Regions from separate parts of the Kineococcus sp. GCM10028916 genome, predicted to be linked through region 2. Evidence: riboswitches for the same ligand, from Rfam matches in the RefSeq annotation. Region 2 holds a riboswitch; the other holds the start of a gene.
What was found. A riboswitch is a leader RNA that binds a small molecule or an ion and turns the genes downstream of it on or off. The one in region 2 is predicted to bind thiamine pyrophosphate.

Region 1: linked by a shared signal. The riboswitch ahead of ACFQ46_RS20665 (ECF transporter S component) and the one ahead of thiM (hydroxyethylthiazole kinase) in region 2 are both predicted to bind thiamine pyrophosphate.

Annotation. Positions count from the first base shown of each region.
Region 1 is NZ_JBHTFM010000020.1:21,126-30,433, forward strand. Features, by position in the region: gene ACFQ46_RS20660 (ATP-binding cassette domain-containing protein) at 1-597, opposite strand, end outside; gene ACFQ46_RS20665 (ECF transporter S component) at 590-1,210, opposite strand; TPP riboswitch at 1,262-1,366, opposite strand; gene ACFQ46_RS20670 (hypothetical protein) at 1,468-1,599, shown strand; gene ACFQ46_RS20675 (DUF4235 domain-containing protein) at 1,615-1,917, shown strand; gene ACFQ46_RS20680 (CsbD family protein) at 2,026-2,199, shown strand; gene ACFQ46_RS20685 (NAD-dependent epimerase/dehydratase family protein) at 2,203-3,186, opposite strand; gene ACFQ46_RS20690 (ATP-binding protein) at 3,418-3,897, shown strand; gene ACFQ46_RS20695 (hypothetical protein) at 3,920-4,204, opposite strand; tRNA gene ACFQ46_RS20700 (tRNA-Gly) at 4,575-4,648, opposite strand; gene dcd (dCTP deaminase) at 4,726-5,301, shown strand; gene ACFQ46_RS20710 (cell wall-binding repeat-containing protein) at 5,377-6,456, shown strand; gene ACFQ46_RS20715 (EAL and HDOD domain-containing protein) at 6,699-7,856, shown strand; gene ACFQ46_RS20720 (ankyrin repeat domain-containing protein) at 7,912-8,370, shown strand; gene ACFQ46_RS20725 (TrkH family potassium uptake protein) at 8,438-9,308, shown strand, end outside.
Region 2 is NZ_JBHTFM010000017.1:412,480-421,787, reverse strand. Features, by position in the region: gene ACFQ46_RS18505 (acetate/propionate family kinase) at 1-268, opposite strand, end outside; gene ACFQ46_RS18500 (TenA family protein) at 323-988, opposite strand; gene thiD (bifunctional hydroxymethylpyrimidine kinase/phosphomethylpyrimidine kinase) at 985-1,830, opposite strand; gene thiE (thiamine phosphate synthase) at 1,827-2,453, opposite strand; gene thiM (hydroxyethylthiazole kinase) at 2,450-3,277, opposite strand; TPP riboswitch at 3,271-3,371, opposite strand; gene mgrA (L-glyceraldehyde 3-phosphate reductase) at 3,418-4,452, opposite strand; gene ACFQ46_RS18475 (GntR family transcriptional regulator) at 4,530-5,243, shown strand; gene manD (D-mannonate dehydratase ManD) at 5,283-6,494, opposite strand; gene ACFQ46_RS18465 (DUF2993 domain-containing protein) at 6,553-7,275, opposite strand; gene trxA (thioredoxin) at 7,354-7,791, shown strand; gene ACFQ46_RS18455 (SpoIIE family protein phosphatase) at 7,953-9,308, shown strand, end outside.

The DNA of each region.
Region 1 (9,308 bases), on a different contig from region 2:
GTGCGGGGCCCACCCGGCGAGGTCGTGGTCGACGACGACGAGCCCGCGGTCGCGGGCGGCCTCGAGCACCGCGGCGCGCACGGCCCGGGCGGTGGGGGCGTCGAGCATCGAGGTGGGTTCGTCCAGCAGCAGCACGGCGGGGTCGGCGGCCAGCGTCCCGGCGAGGGCGAGCCGTTGGCGTTCCCCGCCGGACAGCGTGACGACCTCGCGGTCGCGACCGGCGGTGTAGCGGGCGGCCGCGTGGGCGCGGGCCACCCGCTGCCAGATCAGCGACCGGTCCAAGCCGGCGTTCTCGGGCCCGAACGCGGTGTCCCGGCCGGCGAGCTCGGCGACGACGGCGTCGAGGGGGTCCTGGACCAGCAGCCCGACCTCCCCGGCGCGCGGGGCCTGACCATCGAGCAGGACCTCGCCGCTCGCGTCGACGTCGTCCTCGAGGAGTCCCGCGAGCGCCCGCAGGACGGTCGACTTCCCCGCCCCGCTGGGCCCCACGAGCAGGACCCGTTCCCCGTGCCGGAGGTCGAGGTCCACGTCGGCCACCACGGGTCGACGGGACCCCGCGGGGGTGACCGTCAGGCCGCGCAGGGTCAGGTCAGCCACGGTCGCGGGCGCGGCCGTGGTGCTCGCGGCCGGCGGCGAAGGCACCGAGCGCGCCGGAACGTGCCAGTCCCCGCACCAGCAGCCAGCCGCCGAAGCCGGCGACGACGGCGCCGGAGACGGCGAAGGTGCCCACGTAGAACAGGCGCCAGCCCAGGTCCCAGGTCCCGTCGTAGCGGTAGAACTGCTCGAAGAGCCCTTCCAGGACCCCGGCGAGGATCCCGCCGAGGACGGCGACGGGCGGTCCGAAGCGGCGCCAGGCGAACAGCGCGACGGCGATCTCGACCCCGACGCCCTGGATCGCGCCCGAGACCAGGGTCGTGATGCCCCAGTAGTTGCCGAGCAGCGCCTCGACGGTCGCGGCGACCATCTCGGCGAGCAGCGCGGCGCCCGGGCGGCGGACCACGAGGGCTGCGACGACGGCGGGCAGCAGCCAGACCCCGGCGACGAGGCCCTTGAGCGGCGGCAGCGCCGCGAACAGCGGTTCGATGGCGAGGTACAGCACGTCCCAGCCCCAGAAGACGACGCCGAACGCGACGCCGAGGACGGCGGCGGTGACGAGGTCGACGGTGCGCCAGTGCGCGGTCCCGCGCGAGCGGGTGAGGGTGGTGCTCATGGTGGTCCTCCTGTGGTCCAGGAGGGGGACCCGCCGCCACCGTGGCCGCGGGTCGAGGACGTCCCGACTCCCTACGCCGGTGTGACCCGGATCAGGTTCGAGGGTCTGCGGGAACCCGCACTCTCAGCGCCACCCGGCGCTCCCCTGTCGTTGTCCCACGACCCTACTACCCCCGCTCCCCACCCCCGCCCGTGATCTCGCCGGGATTCCCCGCGGGACCACGGGTGGGGTGCTGCGACGATGGCCGGGTGCTCCGGATGATGCGTGGACCCGACGGCGGCCCCTCCCGGGCGGTCCGGCTGATGACCCTGATCGTCGTGATCGCGGTCCTCGGGGCGAGCGCCGCCGCCCTCACGCCGGTCCTGGGCTGGCTCCTGGACCTGCTGTAGGGCAGGGTTCGGGCCATGAGTTCGATCGTCTGGAAGCTGGTCGGCCCCGGTGCCGGCATCATCGCGACGGCTGTCGCGAGCCGCGTCACGAAGAAGGCCTGGGTCGCGGTGACCAAGTCGCCGCCGCCGGACAACCCGGAGGACCCGGACGTCGCGTGGAAGGAGGCGCTGATCTGGGCGCTGGCCTCCGGCGCGATCATCGGCGTCACCCGCCTGATCGTGGAGCGCCAGGCCGCGGTCTGGTACCGCAAGAGCTTCGGTGAGCTGCCCCCGGGTCTCGGCCCGGGCGACGACGGAGCGGTGAAGGCCAACTCCTGACCTCCCGGGTGCGGTCACGTCACGCGCGTGCTGCGATGTGACCGCACCGGGAACGGGCCTGAGCGGATCTCCGATCCGTCACCTCCCCGGTGTTCTGGAGGAGGAACCGTGAGCGCTGCGGACAAGATCAAGAACGCCGCCCAGGACGTCGCCGGCAAGGCGAAGGAAGCGGCCGGCGGGGCGAAGGACGACGACGCCCTGCGCCACGAGGGTCAGAAGGACCAGGCCGCCGCCGACCTGAAGCAGCGCGGCGAGCACGTCAAGGACGCCTTCAAGGACTGATCCTCAGCCGAACAGTTCCACGAGCCGGTCCTGCCGGGTCTCGACGGTGTCGTCGACGACCCGCAGGGCCGGGTTCGCGTCGTGGTGGGCGATGATCTCGCGGGCCCCGTCCGCGAACGACGTCGTCGCCGCGAAACCCGGCACGAGACGCTTGAGCTTGGTGTTGTCGAAGACCACCGAGTGCGCCTTGTCCCCCAGCAGACCCGCACCCTGTTCCGGCGCCTCCCGCGCGATGACGTCGCTCGGCACGTGCACGATCCGGGGTTCGGGCACGCCCGCCGCGGTCGCCAGCCGGCGCGCGATCCCGTCCCAGGTGAGGACCTCGTCACCGGTGATGTGCACCGCGTCGCCGACGACGGCGGGTTCCCCGAGGAGCGGGACGAGACCTTTCGCGAGGTCGGTGTGGTGGGTCAGCACCCACGTCGACGTGCCGTCCCCGTGCACGACGACGGGCTTCCCGCGACGCATCCGGTCGATGGCCGTCCAGCCGTCGTCGAGCGGGATGGACGCCCGGTCGTAGGTGTGGCTGGGGCGCACGACGAACGCGGGGAAACCTTCCTCGCGGTAGGCCCGGGTCAGCAGTTCCTCGCAGGCGATCTTGTCGCGGGAGTACTGCCAGAACGGGTTGTGCAGCGGCGTCGACTCCGTGATCGGGAGGTGCGCGACGGGTTTCTGGTAGGCGCTCGCGCTGGAGATGAAGACGTACTGCCCGGTCTTGCCGCGGAACTGCTCGACGTCGGCGCGGACGTGGTCGGGGGTGAAGGCGACGAAGTCGACGACGACGTCGAACTCGCTGTCCCCCAGCACCTCCCGCACGGCCGCCGGATCGCGGACGTCGGCCGTGAGGACCTTCGCGTCGGCAGGAACCTCCCGCCGACCGCTGCCCCGGTTGAGGATCGTGAGGTCGATCCCGCGTTCGACGGCGAGCGTCGCGCACGCCGAACTGATGATCCCGGTACCGCCGATGAACAGCACGCGCAACGCCATGGGGGTTCTCTCTCCGTGTCTCGACTTCCTCGTCCGTCGGGGAGGTTACGCCTCCGGTCCGGCGCCGGCGTGTTTGAGTGGTCCTTCCACCTCGCTGCGCGTCCTCGCCGATGAGCCGAGGGGACGGGTCCCTCACGTCACCCTCTCGACCCCTTCGCCGCCGCGTTCCACCCATCCACGCCCCCGCCCGCTCCGAAGCGCTGCGTGGGCGAGGACGAAGAGGTGCGAGGCGTGGAGTTCCTGACACTCGAGCAGCACCCCCGGGCGGTGACGACGGCCCGTCACTGGGTCGTGGACGTCTGCGGGCGACGCGGTCTCGACACCCCCACGCAGGACGCGGTCGAACTCGTGACGGCCGAGATGGTCGGCAACGCCGTCCGGCACGGACGCGGCGGGATCGTCCTCACGGTCGACGCCTCGACCCCGTTCCTGTCGTTGCTGACGGGCGACACCCGGCCCGCGTCCGCACCGGTGCTCGCGGTGTCCGTGACCGACGCGGGCTCCTCCAGACCCCACCCCCGCGAGGCGGCCGACGACGCGACCTCCGGACGCGGCTTGGCCCTGGTCGACGCGTTGTCCCTGCGCTGGGGCGTGACCGCGGTGACGTCCCCGGGCGCCACCGGTGCGGGGAAGACGACGTGGGCCGTGCTCGCCACGGCGGGTGCGAAGCCGCGGGAGGACGACGTCCTCAACGGCGGGCAGGTTCCCTGAGCCCTCAGGACGGGTCGGCGGGTCAGGTCTTCGAGGCGTCGGCGCCCTGGGCCGGGACCGCACCAGCACCCGGAAGCGCCAGCAACCGCCGACTCTCGCGCAGCAGGTCGATCCAGAAGATGCCGTAGACGACGGTCGCGATCGCCACGCCGAAGAAGGTCACGACGACGACCGTCGGAGAGTCGAGTCGACGGAGGAGCAAGGCCTCCGCGGCGAGCACGAGGCCCAGGGGCAGCGCCGCCCACACGGCCAGGCGGCGGACACGAGGGCTGCGAGTCCGGTCTCCCCCGGGGTGGAGGCAGAACACGGCGAACTCCTGCGCCGCCCGAACAGCTTCCTCGTCCGGATGCCGCCTCCCCGCCTTCGCCCACTTCGTGACCTCGAGACGGCGGCGGAGGGGAACCGCCCGCCAGGCCGCGAGGACCGCACGCCTCTGCTGTCGTCGTACCGATCGAGGACCGCCGTTCACGTCCCCGAGTGTCCGACAGCTCGGCGGGCCCGTGGCCACTGCGCACACGAACGGGTGAGTCCGGGGACCTCGTGGCGCAGGAGGTGCGGGGCGCGAGGAGTCCCGAGCGTTCCCGCTGAGCCGACGACAGGACCGTCCTCCCACTGCGATCCGGGAGAACGACGAAGGCCCAGGTCGGCGCTCGCGTCGCGGACCTGGGCCTTCACGGTGGAGCGGGTGACGAGAATCGAACTCGCACTATCAGCTTGGGAAGCTGAAGTTCTACCATTGAACTACACCCGCGAACACGGTCACGAGGACCGGGCACAGCCATCGTAACGGACACCGGGAGGTGGTCCAACCGACGGTAGCGTGACGCCGTGCTGCTCTCCGACCGCGACATCCGCGCCCAGCTCGCCTCCGGCCGCGTGGTCCTCGAACCGTCCGAGCCCTCGATGGTCCAGCCGAGCAGCGTCGACGTGCGCCTGGACCGCTACTTCCGGCTCTTCGACAACCACAAGTACTCCGTCATCGATCCGGCGCAGGAGCAGCCCGACCTCACCCGTCTGGTCGAGGTCCCCGCGGAGGACCCGTTCATCCTGCACCCGGGCGAGTTCGTGCTCGGCTCGACGTACGAGGTCGTGTCGCTGCCCGACGACATCTCGGCCCGGCTGGAGGGCAAGAGCAGCCTCGGGCGGCTGGGACTGCTGACGCACTCCACGGCGGGCTTCATCGACGCGGGGTTCTCCGGGCACGTGACGCTGGAGCTCTCCAACGTCGCGACGCTGCCCATCACGTTGTGGCCGGGCATGAAGATCGGGCAGCTCTGCTTCTTCCAGCTGTCCTCCCCCGCCGAGACCCCGTACGGCAGCAGCAGCTCGGGCTCGCACTACCAGGGTCAGCGCGGTCCGACGCCGAGCCGGTCGGCGCAGAACTTCCACCGCACCCCGATCTGAGCGAGTCACAACTGCCACACTGGTCACACCCGACGACGCCGCGGTCGGATCTGCGACCGCACCCTGGAGAGCCCCGTGACCCGCACGCCGACCCACCGCTCCCGGACCGCACGGGCCCTGCCGGTCGCCCTGCTCGCGGCGCTCGCCCTGACCGCGGGACCGGCTCCGGCCACCGCGGCGCCCCCGGCCGGTTCCGAGACGCTCACCCCGCTGTGCTCCCCGGCTCCGCCGGTGCAGCACCCGGGCTGCGGCACGGCCCACCGGGGCGCCCCGCTGCCCAGCGGGATCCCCGACGAGGTCGTCCGCCTCGCCGGCGCGGACCGGTTCGCGACGGCCGTCGCGGTGGCCGAGCACGGGTTCCCCGAGGCCGACGTCGTCGTCCTCGTGAGCGGGGCGGACCGCCACCTCGTCGACGCGTTGTCCGCCGGGCCGCTGACTCGCAGCCTCGCGGCGCCGGTCCTGCTCGCCACCCGCGACGAGGTCCCCGCCGCCACGGCCGGCTACCTGCGCGAGCACGCGGTGCGTTCCGTCCTGCTCGTCGGGGGCGAGGACGCCCTGTCCGCCTCGACCCCGGACCGGTTGCGGGCGCTGGGGATCGACGACGTGCAGCGGATCGCCGGCGCCGACCGGTACGCGACCTCGCGAGCCGTCGCCGCGTTCATGCCCGCGGCGACGCACGCCTGGGCCGCCTCGGGCGAGGACGCGCACCTCGTCGACGCCCTCGCGGCGGCCGGCCCGGCGGCACGACTGGGCGAGGCCCTGGTCCTCGTCGACGACGCCGACCCGGTCCCCACCGGTGCGGCCCTGCGGGCGCGCGGCGCCACGTCGACGACCGTGGTCGGCGGACCCGGAGGCGTCCTCCCGGAGGCTCTCGCCACCCTGCCGACGCCGCACCGCGCCGCGGGTGCCGATCGCTTCGGGACGGCCGCCGCCGTGGCCGTCGAGTCGCTCCAGCGCGGTCTGCCCGCGCAGGACCTCCTGCTGGCGCCGGGCCTGAGCGGTCACCTCGTCGACGCCCTGGCCGCCGGCCCCCTGGGCCGCACGACCCTCCTGGTCGGCGACGACCAGTCCGCGCGCGACGTCGTCGAGGCCTGGTTCGAGACCCACGGCGCCGGGCGCACGACGGCCGTGGGAGCGGTCGAGATCGCGAGCTGACACCGTCACCGGGTCGAGGAGCTGAAGATCACGCGCTCGTTCGGCCCAAGGTTCGCGGTCGGGGGCTTCAGGAGCGGGCCGCACGAGCCGTTGACACTCAGGTGAAGCCCGTGGTGACGACGCACGGGGAAGCCGCCAGCAGCCACTGGCCCTCCCCGCCTGCAGACGCAGACGACCTGCCGGGGTCCGTCGCGCCCGTACGCGTCGGCCGCCAGGGGATCTACGACCGGGACCGTCAGCTCGTGGCCTACGAGCTGCTCTTCCGCAACCACGGTCGGGCGAGCGCCGAACTGGCCGAGGGGTCGGAGCAGGACCACGCCACGTCGCAGGTCATCAGCGCCACGTTCGGCGACTTCGGCGTCGAGCAGATCGCTGCGGACAAGCTGCTCTTCATCAACCTCACCCGCGGCTTCTTCACGGGTGAGCTCCCCATCCCCTGCTCCCCGCACCAGGTCGTCCTCGAACTCCTCGAGAACGTCGAGGTCGACGACGAGGTCATGGCCGGGTTGCGGCGGGTCAAGGACCAGGGCTACCGGATCGCCATCGACGACTTCATCGGCGAGGTCGGCCGACTGCCCGCCCTGGGCCTCGCCGACTTCGTGAAGATCGACATCGAGGCCGCCGGCGACACCTTCGACGACGTCCTGGCCCTCGCCCGCGAGCACGCCCCGACCGCCCTGGTCGTCGTCGAGCGCATCGAGGACGACGCGCTGTTCACCCGTTGCCGCGAGGCGGGTGTCGACCTGTTCCAGGGCTACGGCCTGCAGCGGCCGGTGACGCTGGAGGCCGTGAGCCTCACGCCGTCGCAGCTGGTGTGCCTCCGCCTGGTGCGGGCCCTCACCGGTGCGGAGGTCCCGATCCGCGAGATCGAGGAGCTCGTCGCCTCCGACCCGGCCCTGAGCCTGCGCGTGCTCAAGACCGTCATGTCGGCCGCCGTCGGTTCCAAGAGCGAGATCACCTCGCTGCGCCAGGCGATCGTCCTGCTCGGGCGCCAGCAGCTCTGCTCCTGGGTCGTGCTGATGCTCCTCGGCGGGGTCACCAGCGTCGACACCGAGGCCCTGACCATGGTGCTCGCCCGGGCCTCGGCCTGCGCACGGCTCTCCCCGGCCCACGAGGACCTCGCCTACACCGTGGGGCTGCTCTCCGGGGTCGCCGGCGTGCTGGGCATGCGCGACGACGAGCTCGTCGACACGACCGGCGTCTCCCGGACGGTGCGCAACGCTCTCGTCGAGCGTCGGGGGCCGGCCGGCTCGGCCCTGCGGGCCGTGCTCGCCTACGAGGACGACGAACCGTTCGTCATCGCCGACGCCGGACACGCCGTCTACGAGGTGTCCCGCGCCTACCTGGCAGCACTGAGTGGCGCCATGGTCACCGTGGGTTCAGTTCTCGAACGATCCTGACGCCGGACACGCGACCGGGATGCACTCCGACCTGCCCCCGTCCTACCCTCGTGGCGTGACGGAGCGCCGTGAGGAGACCCCCGCCGGGCCACCCCGGACCGACCCGGTCGGACCGGCCGACGAGGGCGAGGAACGAGCCCTCGAACTCGCACACCGCGTCTTCGAGCACGCCCGCAACGGCCGGGCCCGGGAACTGTGCGGGTACCTCGACCTCGGCATCCCCGTGAACTCGACCGACAGCGAGGGCAACTCCCTCGTCATGCTCGCCGCCTACCACGGGCACCCGCGCACCGTGATCGCGCTGCTCGAACGCGGCGCCGACCCCGACCGGGTGAACGCCCGCGGCCAGACCCCGCTGGCCGGTGCCGTCTTCAAGGGCGAACGTGACGTCGTCGCCGCCCTCGTGGCCGCCGACGCCGACCCCTACCTCGGAACGCCCAACGCCCTCGAGGCGGCGCGGTTCTTCGGCCGCGCGGACCTCCTAGAACTGCTCGAGGTGCCCGGCGAGGACTAGGACCTGGGTAGCCTGATCCGGTCGACGCGCCCGCGTCGTGCGATCGACGCAAGCGGAGGCCCTGCCGGTGGACGCCAGTTCCCCGCGTCGACCGCGCATCATGCGCCACCCGGCCCAGATCGTGGCGCTCGCCTTCGCGGCCGTCGCCTCGGTCGGCACGGTCCTGCTGCTGATCCCCGTCTCCCGGCGCGGTGAGGGCGGCGCGACGCTCGTCGAAGCGCTGTTCACCGCCATCAGCGCGCTCTGCGTGACCGGCCACGTCGTCGTCGACACCCGGGAGCACTGGTCGAACTTCGGGCTCGTCGTCATCCTCGCCCTCGCCCAGATCGGCGGGTTCGGCATCATGACGTCCGCCTCGCTGCTGGGCGTCTTCGCCTCGCGTCGCCTCGGGCTGCGCTCGCGCCTGCTGACGGCGACGGAGTCGCGCGGGCTGGACCTCGGCGACGTGCGGACGGTCCTGCTCGGCGTCGTGCGGGTCTCGGTGGCGCTGGAACTCCTGACCGCCGTCGTCCTCTCCGCCCGGTTGTTCCTCGGCTACGGGCGGCCCTTCTCCTCGGCGTTGTGGGAGGGGACGTTCCTGGCGATCTCGTCCTTCAACAACGCGGGGTTCGTGCTGCGCGGGAACAGCATGACCGACTTCGTGAGCGACCCGTGGATGTGCCTGCCGGTGGTCGTCGCCTCGTTCCTGGGCGGGCTCGGCTTCCCCGTCCTGCTCGAGCTCAGACGGCAGTTCCGGTTGCCGCGGCGCTGGTCGCTGCACACGAAGCTGACCCTCGCGACGACCGTCCCGCTGCTGGTCCTGGGGACGCTCTTCCTCACCGTGAACGAGTGGCGCAACCCCGCGACGCTGGGCCCGCTGGACTGGTGGGCCCGCCCGCTGGCCGGGCTGTTCCAGGCCTCGGCGACCCGCAGCTCGGGGTTCAACTCCGTCGACATCA
Region 2 (9,308 bases):
CGCGGTGCCCGACGCCGAGCAGCGGCGGCAGGTCGAGGTCGAGCAGGCGCTGCAGGACGTGGGCGAGGGCGCCGCGGTGGGTGGTGGCGGCCGGGGTGATCGTGCGGGTCCCGGCGGCTGTGGTCATGTGGACCACGGCGTCGGGGGACCCGATCCGCTCCCCGAGGCAGCTGAGCGCCCGCTCCCCCGTCACCGGGTCCACGAGGGCCAGCTTCACCGAGGAACTGCCGCAGTTCACGACGACGACGGAACCCTGGCTGGTCGACACGCTGATCTCCTCACGGTGCTCGTCCCGCCCGTGCGGAACCCCGGATCGACCCTCTCACGCAGCGGGCCAGCCCTCACGGGCGTGGGCGGTCTCCCAGAACATCCACTCGTAGCGCGTCGCGGTCGCGAACGCCTCGTGCATCGCCTCGACGTCACCCGGGTTGGCGTCCGCCGCCTCGTCCACGAACCGCCGGGCCCGCTCGACCGAGAGGTGGAACTCCGGGGCGTCGTAGGCCGCGACCCACCGCGCGTAGGGGTGGTCGGCGACGAGGTCCGCGTGGGCGGCCAGTCGTCGCCCGGCGTCGGCGTAGATCCAGAAGCAGGGCAGCACCGCGGCGGCGGCGACGGCGTAGGGGGCGGTCGCCGCGGCGGCGACGAGGTAGGAGACGTAGCCGAGCGTCGTGGGGGACGCGAGGGCCGGTCCCGTCGGCTGCGGCAACCGCCCACCGGCGAGGAGGTCGGCGTGCAGGGACACCTCGACGCTCGCGGCGCCGTGCGCGGAGCCGGCCCAGAACCCCGCGCTCTCGGGCCCCGGTGCGCGGGCCGCGAGCAGGGACAACGCCCGGGCGTAGCCGGCGAGGTAGATCGTGTCCTGTTCCAGGTAGTGCCGGAACGTCGCGGGGTCCAGCGACCCGGCGCCGAGTTCGGCGAGGAACGCGGAGTTCTCGACCGCCGTGCGCAGGTCGGCGGTGCGGGTCCAGGTGTCGTCGGTGAAGCTCACGAGCGGTCCTCCCTGAGGGCGTGGGCGTGGTCCAGCGGTCCGTGCCCGGACCCGACGTCGAGGCGGGCGCCGGCGAGGAGGGCGGCCTGCAGGTAGTCGCGGGCAGGTTCCACGAGGACGTCCCAGCCGGTTCCGGGGTGCAGGGCGGCCTGCGCGGCCAGCGCCGACGACAGCGTGCAGCCGGTGCCGTGGGTGGCGGTGGTGTCGACCCGGTCGCGCCGGACGAGCACGGTGAGCGCGGGGCTCCCGGGACGCGCGAGCACGTCGACGCTGGCCTCCCCGCTGAGGTGCCCACCCTTGAGCAGGACGGCGGTGCCGCTGCGGCGCGCCAGTTCCTCCGCCTGGTCCCGGCACTGCGCCACGGAGGTCGCGGCGTCCACGCCCAGCAGGGCCGCCGCCTCGGGGACGTTGGGGGTGACGAGGTCGGCCAGCGGCAGCAGCACGTCGCGCACCGCCGCGACGGCACCGGGGTCGAGCAGCGCGTCGCCGCTGGTCGCGACCATGACGGGGTCGAGGACGACCGGTCCGAGCGCGCGGGAGCGGAGCACCTCGGCGACGGCGAGGACGACGTCGGCCCCCGCGAGCATGCCGATCTTGGTGGCGTGGACGGTGATGTCGTCCAGGACGGTGTCCAGCTGCAGGCGGACGAACTCCGCGGGGACCGCGAGGATCCCCCGCACCCCGTGGGTGTTCTGCGCCGTGAGCGCGGTGACGACGCTCGCCCCGTAGACCCCGTGCGCGGCGAACGTCTTGAGGTCGGCCTGGATCCCGGCTCCCCCGCCGGAGTCGCTGCCCGCGATGGTGAGGGCTACGCGGACGGGAGGGGCAACGGGTGCGCTCACGATCCCCACCGGGTCCGCAACGACCGGGCGGCGACCTCGGGGTCCTCGGCGGCGCAGATCTCGGACACGACGCAGAAACCCGCGATCCCCGTGCCGTGCAGCTGCTCCAGGTTCTCGGGGTGGATCCCGCCGATCGCGACGCAGGGCACGGGAGAAGCCCCCACCACGGTCGCGAGACCCTCAGGGCCGAGCGGCGCGGCGGCGTCGGGTTTCGTCGGGGTCGCCCAGACCGGTCCGACCCCGAAGTAGTCCACGACGTCCGGGTCGATCGCGGCGACCTCCTCGACCGTGGAGACCGACAACCCGAGCAGCATCCCGGGGGCGATCCGCCGGACGTCCTCGACCGGCAGGTCGGACTGCCCGAGGTGGACCCCGTCGACGCCGGCGATGAGGGCGATGTCGACGGCGTCGTTGACGAACAACGGGACACCGCTGCCCCGCAACGCCTCCTGCACGGCCAGCACGAGCGCGAGGCGTTCGCGGTCCCCACCGTCCTTGGCCCGCACCTGCACGGCGGTCACCCCGCCGGCGACGGCCGCACGGACCACCGCGGGAACTCCGCGGGGTCCGCACTGGGCGGTGTCGGTGACGAGGTAGAGCGTGGGGTCGAAACCCCGTCTCACGCGATCCGCCCGGAGCGCGCGAGGTCGTCGCGGACCGCGTCGGCGTCGACGGCGTCGAGTTCGTCCAGCCAGCGGATCGCGAAGGTCCCCGGCCCGACCCCCTGCGCGGCAGCGCGTTCCGCGGCGACGGCGACGTGGACGTGGGCGGCGACGGCCGCGACCAGGGGGTCCTCGGCGACGGCGGCGTAGGCGGCGACGAGGGCCCCGAGGGAACACCCGGCCCCGGTCGTGCGGGTCAGCAGCGGGTGGCCACCGCTCACCCGGACCGTGCGTCCACCGTGGACGATGACGTCGACGACCCCGGAGACCGCCACGGCTCCCCCGGTGCGGTCGGCGATCTCGCGGGCGGCCACCAGGGCCTCCTCGACGCCGTCGGTGGAGTCGACCCCGCGACCACCGGCTCCCGCGCCGGCCAACCCGAGGACCTCGGAGGCGTTGCCCCGCACCACGGTCGGGGCGTGCTGGAGCAGCTCGCGGGCGACGCGGGTGCGGAACTCCAGCCCACCCACGGCGACGGGGTCGAGGACCCAGGGGGTTCCGTTCCGGTGGGCGGACTCCGCCGCCAGCGACATCGCCCGGGCCTTCCCGTCGTCGAGGGTGCCGACGTTGACGAGCACGGCGGAGGCGAGCTGCGCGAACGCCGCGGACTCGTGGACGTTGTCCACCATGGCCGGGGAGGCACCGGCCGCCAGCAGGACGTTCGCGGTGATCGTCTGCACGACGGAGTTCGTGAGGCACTGCACGAGCGGGGTGCGCTCGCTCAGCGCGGCGCGCGCCGCCACGATCTGCTCGGGACGGACGTGTTCTGGTGCAACGGCTGTCATGGCCGCGACATCCCTTCGTCAGCATTACCTGCGTCAGGTTCGACGGGTGTGTTCTCAGCTCCGTGATCTGCGCGGAGCACCCCGTGTCGCGGCCGACAGTAGCACCGTCAGGCCAAGGTCAACGCTGGGTCAGCGCTGGGTCAGCTCTCCCCGCCGGCCCGCGCCTGGGCCCACAGGTCGACGCCGGAGTCGACGGCGAACTCGTCGATGGCCTTCAGTTCCTCGTCGCTGAACTCGAGGTTCGACACGGCGGCGACGTTGTCCTCGACCTGCTGGACGGAACTCGCCCCGATGAGCGTCGTCGTGACGCGACGGTCGCGCAGGACCCAGGCCAGCGCGAGCTGGGCGAGGGTCTGACCACGACCGTCGGCGATCTCCTGCAGGCCGCGGATGCGGGCCAGGGTGTCGTCGTTGAGGATCGAGGGGTCGAGGGACTTCCCCTGCGCCGCACGGGAGCCCTCGGGGATGCCGTTGAGGTAGCGGTTGGTCAGCAGACCCTGCGCCAGCGCGGTGAACGGGATGCAGCCGACCCCCTCCGCCTCGAGGACGTCGAGCAACCCGGACTCGATCCAGCGGTTGAACATCGAGTACGAGGGCTGGTGGATCAGCAGCGGGGTCCCGAGGTCACGCAGGATCCCCGAGGCCTGCAGGGTGCGCTCGGGGCCGTAGGAGGAGATCCCGACGTAGAGCGCCTTGCCGGAGCGGACGATGGCGTCGAGCGCCCCCATCGTCTCCTCGAGCGGGGTGTCCGGGTCCGGACGGTGGTGGTAGAAGACGTCGACGTAGTCGAGGCCCATCCGCTGCAGCGACCGGTCCAGCGACGCCGTGAGGTACTTGCGGGAACCGTGGTCGCCGTAGGGGCCGGGCCACATGTCCCAGCCGGCCTTGGAGGAGATCACCAGTTCGTCGCGGTAGGGCTTGAAGTCCTCCGCGAAGAGCCGGCCGAAGTTCGTCTCCGCCGAGCCGTAGGGCGGGCCGTAGTTGTTGGCGAGGTCGAAGTGGGTGATCCCCAGGTCGAAGGCGCGGCGGGCGATGTCGCGCTGGGTCTGGAACGGCTTGTCGTCGCCGAAGTTGTGCCAGAACCCCAGCGAGAGGGCCGGCAGTTCGATCCCGCTGCGGCCGCAGCGGCGGAAGGGCATGGACTCGTAGCGTCCAGCGTCTGCGGTGTACGTCACCCGCCGATCCTGCCACGACCACCCCGCAGGAGGCACTGCCGGGCGAGCACATCGGGCCTCCCTGCGAGACTGGTCCCGTGAGCCCGCCGCCCGCCCGGACGTCCCGCCTCGCGCAGCGCGCGGGGAGTCCGCGGGGAGCTCGCGCGCTGGTCCTGGACGAGCTGCGCCGCCGCATCGTCGGACTGGAGTACCCGCCGGGCACCCCGTTGTCCGAGAACGAGCTCGCGGCCGCGCTGGGGGTCAGCCGGACCCCGGTGCGCGAGAGCCTCATCCTCCTCGTGGAGGACGGTCTGGTGAACGTCGTCCCCCAGGTCGGGACGTTCGTCTCCCCCCTGCGCGAGAGCGAGATCGCCACGGCGCAGTTCGTCCGCGAGGCCCTCGAACTGGCCTCGCTGGAACAGGCGGTCCCGCAGGTGGGCGAGGACGACGTCGAGGACCTGCGCCGGTCCCTGGCGGACCAGCGCCGCGCCGCGGCCCGGGGCGAGCACGACCGGTTCTTCGCCCTGGACGAGGAGTTCCACCTGCGCCTGCTGGCCGTCTCGGGGCACGCCGCGGCCTGGCGTTCGGTGAGCCGGGCCAAGGTCCACCTGGACCGGGCCCGCCGGTTGTCGCTGCCGCTGCCGGACCAGTTGGACGTGCTGATCGACCAGCACGAGGCCGTCGTGGACGCGGTGGCCGCGCACGACGCGGACACCGCCGCGACCGCCCTGCGGAGCCACCTGCGCAAGGTGTTCGACGACATCGCCGTCGTCCGGGCCGAGCACCCGGAGTTCTTCTCCGACGACCGCTGAGCCGCGCGGCCCGGGCGGCCGGAGGGCGGGGAGGGCCGCTCACCAGTCGTGGACGGTCCCGTCGAGGCGACGGTTCACCGGCAGGTAGCGGGGTTCGTAGGGGAACCGCGCCGCCGCCGCCTCGTCGAACTCGACGCCGATCCCGGGGACGTCCCCGGGGTGCATGTACCCCTGCGCGAAGGAGTAGGTGGAGCGGAACACCTCCCCCGCGGGATCCCGGTGCCCCATGTACTCCTGGATGCCGAAGTTCGGGATGGCCAGGTCCAGGTGCAGCGCGGCGGCGTGCGCGATCGGCGAGAGGTCGCCCGCACCGTGCGCGCCGGAACGGACGCCGAACAACTCCGCGAGGGCGTACACCTTGCGCAGGTGCGAGATCCCCCCGCTGTGCGACACCGACATCCGGACGTAGTCGATGAGGCGTTCGGTGATGAGGGTCTGGACGTCCCAGATGGAGTTCAGGACCTCCCCCACCGCGAGCGGGGTGGTGGTGTGGGCGCGGATCGTGCGGAACGCCGACTGGTCCTCGGCCGGGGTCGCGTCCTCGATCCAGAACGGCCGGTACGGTTCCAGCGCGCGGCCGAGGCGCGCGGCCTCGATGGGCGTCAACCGGTGGTGGACGTCGTGCAGCAGGTGCACGCCGAACCCGAAGCGTTCCCGGACGGCCTCGAAGACGGTCGGGGCGAAGTCGAGGTAGGCCGAGCTCTCCCAGGACCCCTCCTCGGGGCGGTCGGAGTTCGCGGGTTCGTAGATGCGTCCGTCGTGGACGGAGACGCCGTAGGTCTTGGCGACCCCCGGTACGGCGGCCTGGATGCGGACGGCCTTGTACCCCTGCTCGAGGTACTCGGCGAAGCGGTCGAGGAGTTCGGGGACGTCGTGGCCGTCGGCGTGGCCGTAGACCATGACCCCCGAGCGGGACGCGCCGCCGAGGAGTTCGTAGACGGGCAACCCGGCGACCTTGCCCTTGATGTCCCACAGCGCGACGTCGACGGCCGCGATCGCGGTCATGCCGACGGGTCCCCGCCGCCAGTACGCCCCCTTGTAGAGGTACTGCCAGGTGTCCTCGATGCGGGCCGGGTCCCGGCCGATCAGCAGCGGGCAGACGTGGTCGCGCAGGTAGGACGCGACGGCGAGTTCCCGGCCGTTCAGGGTGGCGTCGCCGACCCCGACGACACCGTCGGAGGTCTCGAGCACGAGCGTGACGTAGTTGCGTCCCGGCGACGAGACGACGACCCGGGCATCGGTGATCTTCATCGGACCCTCCGCGGTGGACTACTGCCACACTAGTGCACCAGTACCTGGCGGGCGAGGGTCAGTCGACGTCCACCGCGCTCGCCCCGAGGGTCCCGCTGACGAGGACGCCGGAGTCGGCGACCTGGAACGCGTCGAGGTCGACGTGGGGCGGCACGTCGGACAACGCGATCGACCAGCCGCCGAACCCGGCCGCCTCGAGCAGTCGTTCCGCCCGGCTCAAGGGCACCTCCGCCCCCGCCACCTCGGCGCTCACCGGGTCCAGCGTCACGGACGCGCCGTCGAGTTCCGGACGGACCGTCACGGCCAGCTCCACCCCGAGGGTGAAGACGCGGACCGTCGTCGTCGCCCGGATCGCGTCCCCGGCACGCGCCAGAGCCACCCGCAGACCACCCGGGGACACCTGCTGCGCGAGGTCGGCGTAGGACACCTGTCCCCGGACGGTGCCGGCCGCCAGGTCGACCGTCCCGGAGCCCCCGACGAGGACCCCGAGCGGGACGTCGACCTCGGGGATGCGCACCCGCACGTCGCGCAGCGTCACCTTCCCCGCGGGCATCTGCCCGACGTCGACGGTGACGTCGTCGAAGCGTCCCCGCACCGCCTGCCACAGGAACGACCCGCCCGCCACGGTCACCGTGGGGTCGGCGGGCAGGTCGTACGCGCTCCGCAGCTCCCCGGCGAACCGTCCGGTCGCGTAGCTGCGGGCGGCCAGGTCGCCCGCGACGAGGATCACCCCGAGCGCGACGACGGTCACCAGCAGACGGATCAGACGGGAGCGGGCCACCCGCTCACTGTGCCCGACGGCCCTGGACGGGGAGGACGGAGCGGGAAGTCTTCACGGGTCCTCGTGGTTGGGAGAGACATGAGCACTCAGGCCCTGACCCTGGAGACCCACGACGACACCGTCAAGGACGGCATCGTCCTGATCGACTTCTGGGCCGACTGGTGCGGTCCGTGCAAGCAGTTCGCCCCCGTCTTCGAGAAGGCGTCGGAGTCCCACGGGGACATCACCTTCACCAAGGTGGACACCGAGGACCAGCAGCAGCTCGCCGCCCGGTACGGCATCACCTCGATCCCGACGCTCGTCGCCTACCGCGACGGCATCCCGGTGTTCGGACAGCCCGGTTCGCTCCCCGCGCCCGCCCTCGAGCAGCTGATCGAGCAGGTCCGCTCCCTGGACATGGACCAGGTCAAGGAGCAGTACGCGCAGGCGATGCAGGAGCAGGCCCGCCAGCAGGCCCAGGCCGCGCAGCCGTCCCGCGAAGGCGTCCGTGCGGGCACCGACCCGGCGGCCTTCTGACCGCAGACGCTCCACCGTCACCCCGTCCCCCACCAGGGGGCGGGGTGCTCTGCGTCCACGTCGAGGAGAAGGGCGAGGAGAACGTCGGGGAGAAACCCTGCGCGAGGTGGTCGCAGGTGGTTCGATGACACCGCTGCGTCCCCGGCCGGCAGGAGGTCCCCGTGCGCTCCGCAGGGCAGGTGCCCGACGCCGTCAGGACCGCGGTCTTCCGCGCGCTGCCGGCCGGCTACGTGGTCCTCAGCCCCGAGCAGGTCGTGCTCGACGCCACCGACGAGTTCCTGCGCCTGGTCGGGCGTCATCGTGCGGACCTCGTCGGCCGTCCGCAGTCCGAGGTCTTCCCGCCGGGACCGGGGAGCCTCCCCGAGCTGTGCGAACGGGTCCTGACCCACCGCCTCCCCGACACCGTCCCGCTGGTGCGCCACGACCTCCCGCACGACCTCACGCACGAGGACGCGCCCGGACCGGCCGAACGCTGGTGGTCGCTGACGGCGACGCCCGTCCTGGACGCCGACGGGCGGGTGCAGGTCGTGGTCGGTGGCGTTCAGGACGTCACCGCGTACGTGCTGGAGCACCGACGGACGGAACTCACCGGGCACCACGCGGCGCCGGAGTCGTCCCTCCGGATGGCGCTCGAGTCGTCCCTGCGGTCCCGGGTGCAGGACTCGCGCGAGGTCTCCGCACTGGCCGACGTGGGGCTCCGCCTCAGCGCTGCGCGAACCCTCGACGACGTCGTCCGCGTCGTCTCCCAGGGGCTGACCACCCTGGGTGCGGACGGCAGCGGGATCGCCGTCCCGGCCGAGGACGGGGGGTGGCGCCTCGTCGGCAGCAACGCGTTCGACGACGACTACCGCGCGCGGTGGGAACACGTCCCGCACGACAGCCCGCTCCCGGTCTGCCACAGCGCCCGCACCGGGGAGCGCCTGCTGCTGCCGGACGCCGCCACCGCCGACGCCTACCACCCGGTGATGCCCGCGGTGCGGGAGCAGAGCGGACGCGACGCCTGGGCGCTGTTCCCCCTCGTCGTCGGCGGCGGGGTGCTCGGGGCGCTGGCCGTGGCCTGGACGCAGGACCACACCTGCAGCGCGGACGAACTGGAACTCCTGGAGGGTTTCACCGCGCAGTGCGCGCAGGCCGTCGAGCGGATCGGCAGCGAACGCGTCGCCGAGGACGAGGTCCGGGCCGTGCGACGCATGGCGGAAACGCTGCAGCGCAGCCTGTTGACCCAGCCGCCGCTGCGCGAAGGGCTTCAGCTGGCGACGCGCTACCAGCCCGCCGCCCGCGGGGCGCAGGTCGGTGGCGACTGGTTCGACGCCTTCCCCACCCGCTCCGGCGGCACGGTGCTCGTCGTCGGCGACGTCAGCGGTCACGACCAGACCGCGGCGGCCGCCATGAGCCAGGTGCGCAACCTCGTCCGCGGCATCAGCTACGACGGTGACGACCGCCCCGCGAACCTGCTGGCCCGGCTCGACCAGGCGATGGCGGGGCTGGGCCTGGAGACCCTCACGACCGCCGTGCTC